Linked DNA regions of Hyalangium ruber. The protein of the gene in region 2 interacts with the protein of the main gene of each other region in a pairwise test. Links are inferred from orthologs where the notes say so. Each region holds a gene or a part of one and is shown on either strand. Other genes may lie near its edges.

Region 1 (3,745 bases), on a different replicon or contig from region 2:
GCAAGCAGGAGATCGCCGACAGCTTCACCATCCGCCGCGAGGCGCTGATGCACGGCGTGCCGTACTACACGACGGTGCAGGCGGCGCGGATGGCGGTGGGCGCGCTGGAGTCCCTGCGGCGCACGGAGCTGAGCGTCAAGCCGCTCCAGGAGTACCTGAAGACCACCGTGCGCCCCGGGTAGTGCCCGGGGTTACTGCGGCAGGCCGGTGTGCGCCCCGTCCGCGTGGGGCGCACGGCATCGCAGCTCCACCTCGGACTCGAGCGCCGCCAGGTTCTCGCGCATCGCCTTGGCCCACTTGGCTTTGGGCTGCTCCTGCAGCTTCGAGTGGGCCAGATCGATGGAGGCGCTCAGCTCCTCGTCGCTCATCTCGGAGATGGCCTTGCCCTTGTAGGGGCCGAAGGCCACCGCGGAGATTCGGGGAGAGGCCTCCACCGTGGGCCCCGGCGCCGAGACCGCGCCCGTGACGGGAGGGGCGACCGCGGAGAGCTCCGCCGCCGGCATGTCCTCCACGTCCTGGGTGAACATGTCCGAGCAGCGCGCCAGGGCGATGGCCCCATCCACCTGGGCCCGCTTCTTGGCCATCTTCAGGATGGTGTTGTCCACGTCGGCGATGTTCTCGTTCTCCACGCGGCCCACCGGCTGCACAGTGATGCGCTCGTCCGACTCGACGTACTTCTCGCCGCAGCCGCCCCGCTTCTTGAAGCACACCCAGCCGCCGCCGTACTCGGCCTTGCCCTGGATGATGGCCGCCTTGCCGCAGGTGGGGCAGGTGCGGTTGGCCGTGCGCCAGCGGAACCGGCTCTCGCGGCTGTTGGCCGAGCCGTAGCCCTCCGCCATCACCGCGCCCGTGTCCCGGCTGAGGATGCGGCAGCGGAAGGTGTACTTGAAGAAGCCCCCCTCGAAGTCCTCCCGGCTGAAGTCCGGCACCAGGGTGAACTCGGGGGTGCAGCGGAACAAGTCGATCAGCTTCTCGGCGCCGGGCTTGAGCAGCGTCGGCTTGTCCATGCCGGGGATGCGGCCGTAGTCGGTGCCCTCCACCATGCACTGCTTCACGTACTGGCCGAGGAGCTGGCGCTGCTCCCGCTCCTCCTTCAACAGATCGGCCGTGAGGTACGCGCGGCGCGTTGTTGGCACCAGCGACTCACTGCGAAACATCTCTCCCTGCATGGATGCCTCCCGCTCAGACACGTGAATAACTAGTGCATGGGTCTGACTTTCCCCTTCGGGAGACGGGGTAGGAGGATGGAGTTACGTCAGTTTCCGCTGCGCAAGAGGACCTCTACGTCCGTGGTCCGGCCGCCCTGGGTGAGCACGGTGATGGGCTCGGGCGTGGAGAAGGTCCGCGCGCCGTCGGTGATGCGCGCCCGGACGAGGTAGGTGGCGTCGGCGCGGATGCGCTCGGAGGGCACGTCCACGGAGAAGGGGATGGGGACCTGGCCCGGGGAGCGCAGGGTCTGTGTGCCGACCACGTCCCCAGGGCGGCCCTCGGCGGAGACCTCCACCACCTCCACCTGGACGACGGCCTCCGGGGAGAGGGCGATGCGCTCGCGGTACCGCACCGTCCCGGTCACCTGGGTGCTGGCGGGAGGGGTAGGGCGCTCCGTGGGGGTGGTGTCGGGGGTCTTCATCTCGGGGGCCTGGGTCTCGGGGGTCTGGGTTTCGGGGGTGGGGGGCGTAGAGGCGCAGGCGGACAGGGTGAGCGCGGCGAGGCATCCCGCGAGCGCGGTGATTCGGCGAGTCATGACAGGGCTCCTGAAGGAGAGCGGGGAACCGGTCCCCGCAAAGAAAAACGGGAGCGTCGCCGCTCCCGCCGTTCGCTCCTTAGCTCAGCCTGCCTGCTGGAGGGGCGGGTGTTCTCGGTCGGGGCAAATCTCAGCGCCCTTGGATTAAGTGCTTTGTTTTTGTCCTTGTTTGGTGGGGTTTAGTATTATCAGCACTTGAAATAAGGCTATAGCGCTCCCATAATGCACCGCGTCGGCTCTTCCGCAGGAGGCGGGCAGCATGAAGAAGTGGGCGGCGATGGCAGTCCTGGTAGGTGTAGGTGTGTTGGGCATGCTGGTGACGCCTCAGGCCCAGGCGAAACAGGGCGGGCCCATCAACACGGCGGACACGGCGTGGATCCTCACCGCGACGGCGCTGGTGCTGCTGATGACGCCGGGCCTGTCGTTCTTCTACGGCGGCATGGTGCGGCTGAAGAACGTGGTCTCCACGCTGCTGCAGAGCTTCATGGCCATGGCGGTCATCAGCCTGCTCTGGGTGGTGGTGGGCTTCAGCCTCAGCTTCGGTGACAGCTTCCACGGGCTCATCGGCGATCCGCGCACCTTCTTCATGTTCAGCGGCGTGGGCGGCGAGACGCACCCGGATCTGGCGCCCACCATCCCGCTGCTGCTCTTCGCGCTGTTCCAGCTCAAGTTCGCCATCATCACCCCGGCGCTCATCACCGGCGCGTTCGCCGAGCGCGTGCGCTTCAAGGCGTACGTCGTCTTCATGGTGCTCTTCAGCCTCGTCATCTACGCGCCGCTGGCGCACTGGACGTGGCACCCGGAGGGCTTCCTGCGCCAGTGGGGCGTGCTGGACTTCGCGGGCGGCACGGTGGTGCATATGTCCGCGGGCTTCGCGGCGCTGGCCGGCGCGCTGGTGCTGGGGCGGCGGCAGGTCCACCGCGAGAATCTCAGCCACACCCCGGCCAACCTGCCGTTCGTGATGCTGGGCACGGGCATGCTGTGGTTTGGCTGGTTCGGGTTCAACGCGGGCTCGGCGCTCAGCGCCTCGTCCACGGCCACGCTCGCCTTCGCCACTACCAACACCGCCTCGGCCGCCGCCATGCTGGGGTGGATCGCCTTCGACTGGCTGCGCGGCCGCAAGCCGGGTGCCCTGGGCGCTTGCGTGGGCGCGGTGGTGGGCCTGGTGGCGGTGACTCCCGCGGCCGGCTTCATCACCGTGGGCCAGAGCATCATGGTGGGCCTGGTGGCCAGCTTCGTCAGCAACGCGGCCGCGCACTTCAAGAGCCGCACCGCGGTGGATGACACGCTGGATGTCTTCCCCTGCCACGGCCTGGGCGGCGTGGTGGGCATGGTGCTCACCGGCGTGCTGGCCAAGGACGTGGGCCTCCTCTACGGCGAGACGCGCACCTTCCTCATGCACATGCTGGCGCTGGTCGTCGTCTCCGCCTTCTCGTTCATCGGCTCCTACCTGCTCTACAAGCTGGTGGATCGCATCGTCCCGCTGCGTGTCACCGCCAAGCACGAGGAGGAGGGGCTCGACCGCAGCCAGCATGACGAGACGGTGGGGGAGACGGCTGTGTTGTCCGCGCCGCCTCCGGCCGCGGCTTCGGTGGCTACTTCCTCCGAGCCCGCCCGTCCTGAGGGATCGCTCCCGGTGCCGGCCTGAGGCCTCCCCGATGGCCAGTCCTAACCGGTTAGAAGTCGTCACCAGTTCTAACCGGTTAGAAGTCGTCACCAGTTCTAACCGGTTAGAAGTCGTCACCAGTCCTAACCGGTTAGGAGTCGTCACCCGTTCTAACCGGTTAGGAGTCAGATAAAGGGGCGGATTCCAGCCTTGCTGGAAGTCTCGGGCGAGACATGGCGGGGCACCCTGACTGAGGCTTTGATGCGCGCACCGTGACGGTGCATGCATCTTTCCAGGAGACGGACGTCAGGCGTTGGGTCGTGGCTGTGGTCACCCTCGTGGGGGTGTACGCGCTGGTCACCTGGTCGCGCCAGCCGCCGTCACCCGTTCCCGCC
Region 2 (6,075 bases):
AACGACCCGAAGACGGACACCTTCCTTCGCCAGTTCGCCGAGACGCGCCGCTTCATGAGCGGCCGTCCCACCAAGCCGCGCATCACCCCGGACGAGAAGACCGTCCTCTTCCTGCGCGCCCAGCCCACCTCCGCCACGCAGACGCTCTTCGCCTTCGACGTGGCCACGGGCGAGACGAAGGAGCTCCTCACTCCGGAGATCCTCCTGCGAGGCGCCGAGGAGACGCTGACAGTGGAGGAGCAGGCCCGTCGCGAGCGCATGCGCGTGAGCGCCAAGGGCTTCACCGGCTACGACTTGTCGGACGACGGCCAGCGAATCCTCGTGAGCCTGTCCGGCAAGCTCTACGTCTTCGAGCGCGCCACCGGCAAGGTGCTGGAGCTGAAGACGGGCCCGGGCGTCATCGACCCGCACTTCTCGCCGGACGGCAAGCAGGTGGCGTACGTGCGCGGGCACGACGTGTACCGGCTCGAGCTGGCCACCAACACGGAGAAGCGCGTCACCCAGGGAGGCACGGAGGCGAAGACCCACGGCCTGGCCGAGTTCGTCGCCCAGGAGGAGATGCGGCGCTACTCCGGCTTCTGGTGGAGCCCGGAGGCCAAGCACCTCGCCTACACGGAGTCCGACACCACCGGCGTGGAGAAGCTCACCATCGTGGACGTGATGCGCCCCGAGCGGGGCGGCAACACCTTCCCGTACCCACGCCCGGGCAAGGCCAACGCCGTGGTGCGCTTGGGCATCATTCCCATCGCCGGCGGCAAGACGGTGTGGGTGGACTGGGACGCGAAGAAGTACCCGTATGTGGCCACCGTCACCTGGAAGAAGGGCGGCCCGCTGACGGTGCTGGTGCAGAACCGCACGCAGACCGAGCAGCAGCTGCTCTCGGTGGACGCGGCCACCGGCAAGACGCGCCTGCTGCTCACGGAGAAGGATGACGCCTGGCTCAACCTGGACCAGGACTTCCCCCGGTGGCTCGAGGATGGCAGCGGCTTCCTCTGGTACACCGAGCGCAACGGTGGCCCCGAGGTAGAGCTGCGCAAGCCGGACGGCAGCCTCGCTCAGTCGTGGGTGAAGCCAGCCGCGGGCTTCTTCGGCCTGGCGCGCTACGTGGACGCCGACCGCACCCTCTATTTCTACGGGGACCCGAACCCCACCCAGAGCTACCTCTGGCGGGTGCGGGACGGGGGAGCGCCAGAGAAGCTCTCCACGGGCACGCAGGGCCCCGCGCACGAGCAGTTCGCCCACGTCGCGAAGTCGGGCGGGCTGAGCGTCGCCACCACCCAGACGGCCACCACCATGCCGCGCTTCGTCGTGCTGCGCTCGGACGGCACGCGCGTGGGCGAGCTGCCCTCCGTCGCGGTGGAGCCGCCCTTCGCTCCCAACGCGCAGTTCTTCCAGGTCGGCAAGGAGGGCTTCCACGCCTCCGTCCTCCGTCCCCGGAACGCGAAGCCCGGGGTGAAGCTGCCCGTCGTCATCAAGGTGTACGCCGGTCCCACCACCACCGTGGTGCGCCACAGCATGGCGGAGAACCTGCTCAACCAGTGGATGGCGGACAAGGGCTTCCTCGTCGTCAAGTTCGACGGGCGCGGCACCCCGCTGCGCACCGCCGCCTGGGAGCGCACGGTGAAGTACGACTTCGCCACCGCCACGCTGGATGATCAGATCGCCGCCCTCAAGGCCCTGGCCGAGAAGGTGCCCGAGGTGGACCTGGCTCGCGTCGGCATCGAGGGCTGGAGCTTCGGCGGCTACATGGCCGCGCTCGCCGTCCTCAAGCGCCCCGACTTCTTCAAGGCCGCCGTCTCCGGCGCGCCCGTGGTGGACTGGCTCGACTACGACACCCACTACACCGAGCGCTACCTGGGCCTGCCCCAGGAGCACCCCGAGGCCTACGAGAAGAGCTCGCTGCTCACCTACGCGAAGGACGAGAGCAAGCCCATGCGCCCGCTGCTGCTCATCCACGGCACCGCGGACGACAACGTCTACTTCTTCCACACCCTCAAGCTCTCCGACGCGCTCTTCCGCGCAGGCAAGCCGCACGACCTGCTGCCGCTCAGCGGGCTGACGCACATGGTGCCCGACCCGCTCGTCACCCAGCGCCAGTACGAGTGGGTGCTCGGCTACTTCCAGAAGCACCTGTAGCAGGGAGCGCCAAAAGAGAGAGGCCCGGCTCCCACCAGGGGAAACCGGGCCTCGCCTACCCACCAGTCCGTGAGGAGTGGTTCGGGCTTACGCTCACATCAGGCAGCGCGAACGTTCTGGGCCTGAAGGCCCTTGGGGCCGCGAGTCACCTCGAACTGGACCTTCTGCCCCTCCTGAAGGGTGCGGAAGCCGTCCATGTTGATCGCAGTGTGGTGGCAGAACACGTCCTCGCCCCCGCCGTCCTGCGTGATGAAACCGAAGCCCTTCGCATCGTTGAACCACTTCACGGTACCAGTTGCCATATTGCTTCCTTCGTCGACGGGCGGCGCCGGAGCCCCCCGGGTTCTTCTGCCCTCCGACTACCGGAAGGCCCCCATGTTGTAGTGGGGGCTCCCGCCACAAGTCCAGATGCGAGTGGGGAATTGACGATTAAGCCGTCAAACCTCCAGGAGCAGCCGCTCCGGATCCTCGATGACTTCCTTGACACGCACGAGGAACTGCACCGCCTCGCGTCCGTCCACCAGTCGGTGGTCGTAGCTGAGCGCCACGTACATGATGGGGCGGATGACGATCTGCCCGTCACGCACCACGGGCCGCTCGACGATGTTGTGCATGCCCAGGATGCCCGTCTGCGGCGGGTTGAGGATGGGCGTGGACAGCATCGAGCCGAAGATGCCGCCGTTGGAGATGGTGAAGGTGCCGCCCTGCAGCTCCGCCAGGGTCAGCTTGTCGGCGCGGGCGCGCGTGCCGAAGTCGCCGATCTTCTTCTCCAGGTCCGCCAGCGACATCTTGTCCGCGTCGCGCACCACCGGCACCACCAGCCCGCGCGAGCCGGACACCGCCACGCCGATGTCGTAGTAGTTCTTGAAGACGACGTCCTCGCCGTCGATCTCCGCGTTGATCTGCGGGAAGGCCTTGAGCGCCTCGATGCTGGCGCGCACGAAGAAGCTCATGAAGCCGAGCTTCACGTTGTGCTTGGCCTGGAACTTGTCGTTGTACTTCTTGCGCAGCGCCATCACCTCGCCCATGTCCACCTCGTTGAAGGTGGTGAGGATGGCGGCGGTGGACTGGGCCTGGATGAGGCGCTCGGCCACGCGCTTGCGCAGCGGCGTCATCCGCACGCGTTCCTCGCGGGCGGCGTTGGCGCGGGGGCCCGAGGGCGCCTGCTGCGCGGCGGCGGGCGCCGGAGCCGGGGTGCCCTGGTTGAGCTTGCCGCGCACGTCCTCCTTGGTGACGCGGCCGCCGGTGCCCGAGCCCTGGATCTGCGCCAGGTCCAGGTTGTGGGCCTCCGCCATCTTCACGGCGGTGGGCGTGATGGGCGCCGTGCGCGTCTCGGCGGCGGGAGCGGCGGCGGGCGCCGGAGCCGCGGCGGCGGGCGCGGACGCGGGAGCCGCGGCGGCGGCGGCACCCGAGGCCTCGATGAGGCCAAGCACCTCACCCACGCGGACCTTGTCGCCCTCCTTGAAGTTGAGGCTGACGAGCGCGCCCGCGGCGGGGGCGGGCACGTCGATGGTGACCTTGTCCGTCTCCAGGACGAGCAGCGGCTCGTCCACGGAGACAGCCTCACCCTTCTTCTTGTTCCACTTGCCGACGACGGCTTCGGTGATGGACTCGCCCAGCGGCGGCACTTTCAGTTCAACGGCCATTCTTGGTTCCTCGGAGGATGGCTTCCTCGACGATCAGCTGCTGCTCGTAGTCGTGGGTCTTCGTGAAGCCGGTTGCGGGGCTGGCGGCATCCGCCCGCCCGATGTAGCCGATCTTCAGGGGCCCGCTGGCGCGCGAGGATGCCACGTCGTGCAAGCGGGGGAACATGAAATACCACCCGCCCGCGTTGCGCGGCTCTTCCTGGACCCAGAAGAGTTCGGCGAGCTTCGGCATGCTCGCCACCATGCGGGCCAGCGTCTCGAACGGGAACGGGTAGAGCTGCTCCAGGCGGACGATGGCGATGTGGTTCGCCTTCTGCTCGTCCCGCGCCTTGACGAGATCGTAATAGACCTTGCCCGAGCACAAGAGCAGCCGCGTCACTCCCGCCGGGTCGATGTCCTTGCGGTCGGGGATGACTTCCTGGAACTGGCCGGTGGCGAGCTCCTCCAGCTTGCTCACCGCCTCGGGGCGGCGCAGCAGGCTCTTGGGCGACATGATGACGAGCGGCTTGCGGTAGGGGCGCACCACCTGGCGGCGCAGCAGGTGGAAGATCTGCGCCGGCGTGGTGGGGTAGCAGACCTGGAGGTTGTCCTCGGCGCACAGGCTGAGGAAGCGCTCCAGGCGGGCGCTGGAGTGCTCCGGACCCTGGCCCTCGTAGCCGTGGGGCAAGAGCAGCGTCAGGCCCGAGAGCCGGCGCCACTTGCTCTCACCAGCGGCGAAGAACTGGTCGATGATGATCTGCGCGCCGTTGGCGAAGTCGCCGAACTGCGCCTCCCAGATGGTGAGGCCGTCCGGCACGTCCAGGCTGTAGCCGTACTCGAAGCCCATCACGCCCATCTCGGACAGGGCGCTGTTGTAGACCTGGAACGAGGCGCGGCCGGTGGAGAACTGGGAGAGCGGCACGAAGCGCTCGGCGGTCTTCACGTCGTGCAGCACCGCGTGGCGGTGGCTGAACGTGCCGCGCTCGCTGTCCTGGCCGGACAGGCGCACCGGGTAGCCCTCGGACAGCAGCGTGGCGTAGGCCAGCGACTCGCCCTCGGACCAGAGCAGCTCCTCGGTGTCCAGCATGGACAGGCGCTTCTTGAGCACCGTGCGCTCGACGACCGGGTGGACGTTGAAGCCGGCGGGCACCTCGGTCAGCTTGCGCAGGTACTCGCGCAGCCGGCCCTTGTCCACGGCGGTGGGCACCTCGGGCGCGTTCTTCTGCGAGCCGCCCTGGTAGGGCTTCCACAGGCCCTGCAGCGCGTTGGGCTCCTTGAACTGGCGCGCCTGCTTGATGCGCGTCAGCGCGTCGTCGAACTCCTTGAGGCAGGCCTGCTTGATGGCCTCGGACTGCTCGGCGGAGATGTGGCCCTTCTCAGCCAGATCCTTGGCGTAGATCGTCCGCACCGTGGGCTGCTTGCGGATCAGGTCGTACATGAACGGCTGGGTGAAGGAGGGGTCATCGCCCTCGTTGTGCCCGTAGCGCCGGTAGCACATGAGGTCGACGACGACGTCGCTCTTGAAGGTCTGCCGGTACTCGGCGGCCATGCGCGCCACGTGGACGCAGGCCTCCGGGTCATCCCCGTTCACGTGGAAGACGGGCACGTCCAGCATCTGCGCGATGGCGGTGGCGTAGATGGAGGAGCGCGAGTCGTGCGGGTCGGTGGTGAAGCCCACCTGGTTGTTGATGACGAGGTGGATGGTGCCGCCCGTCTCGTAGCCCTTCAGGCGCGAGAGGTTGAGCGTCTCGGCCACCACGCCCTGGCCGATGAAGGCCGCGTCCCCGTGGATGAGCAGGGGCATGACGCGGGTGCGCTCGGTGTCGCCGCTGCGGTCCTGCTTGGCGCGCACGCGGCCCTCCACCACGGGGTCGACCGCCTCCAGGTGGCTGGGGTTGAAGGCCAGCGACAGGTGTACCGAGGTGCCGCCGCGCGTGGTGTGGTCCGACGAGAAGCCCATGTGGTACTTCACGTCGCCGCGGCCGATGTACGCCTTGGGGTCCGCCGGGCCCTCGAACTCGCTGAAGATCTCGTCCGGGCTCTTGTGGAGGATGTTCGTCAGCACGTTGAGGCGGCCGCGGTGGGCCATGCCGATGACGACCTCGCGGAGGTTCTGCTGGCTGCCCACCTCGATGATGGCGTCCAGCATGGGGATGAGGCTCTCACCGCCATCCAGGCTGAAGCGCTTCACACCCACGTACTTGGTGTGCAGGAAGTTCTCGAAGCCCTCCGCGTAGGAGAGCTTGGTGAGCAGGTGGCGCCGATCCTCCACCGAGAACGGGGTGCGGTTCTCGCTGTGCTCCATGCGCCCCAG

Evidence for each region. Proteins that work in one complex are often made in the same cells at the same time.
Region 1: the proteins of odhB (region 2) and SYV04_RS41590 interact in binary tests that used the Escherichia coli proteins (3 or more experiments, as listed by UniProt). The link is inferred for Hyalangium ruber from one-to-one orthologs.

What each region holds. Positions count from the first base shown.
Region 1 is NZ_JAXIVS010000025.1:55,828-59,572, reverse strand. The notes cover bases 1-2,866. They hold SYV04_RS41590 (YbaY family lipoprotein), read right to left. Parts: upstream 1,745-2,866; coding sequence 1,256-1,744; downstream 1-1,255. Other genes in these bases: SYV04_RS41585 (ammonium transporter), read left to right, coding at 2,004-2,866; SYV04_RS41595 (hypothetical protein), read right to left, coding at 192-1,169; carB (carbamoyl-phosphate synthase large subunit), read left to right, coding at 1-182. Outside these bases: more of SYV04_RS41585, read left to right, coding at 2,867-3,392; SYV04_RS41580 (M28 family metallopeptidase), read left to right, coding at 3,671-3,745.
Region 2 is NZ_JAXIVS010000017.1:157,634-163,708, reverse strand. Bases 1,679-4,677 are described here. They hold odhB (2-oxoglutarate dehydrogenase complex dihydrolipoyllysine-residue succinyltransferase), read right to left. Parts: upstream 3,783-4,677; coding sequence 2,574-3,782; downstream 1,679-2,573. Other genes in these bases: SYV04_RS37050 (2-oxoglutarate dehydrogenase E1 component), read right to left, coding at 3,772-4,677; SYV04_RS37060 (cold-shock protein), read right to left, coding at 2,235-2,438; SYV04_RS37065 (S9 family peptidase), read left to right, coding at 1,679-2,136. Also shown: more of SYV04_RS37065, read left to right, coding at 1-1,678; more of SYV04_RS37050, read right to left, coding at 4,678-6,075. UniProt on the Escherichia coli protein: E2 component of the 2-oxoglutarate dehydrogenase (OGDH) complex which catalyzes the second step in the conversion of 2-oxoglutarate to succinyl-CoA and CO(2).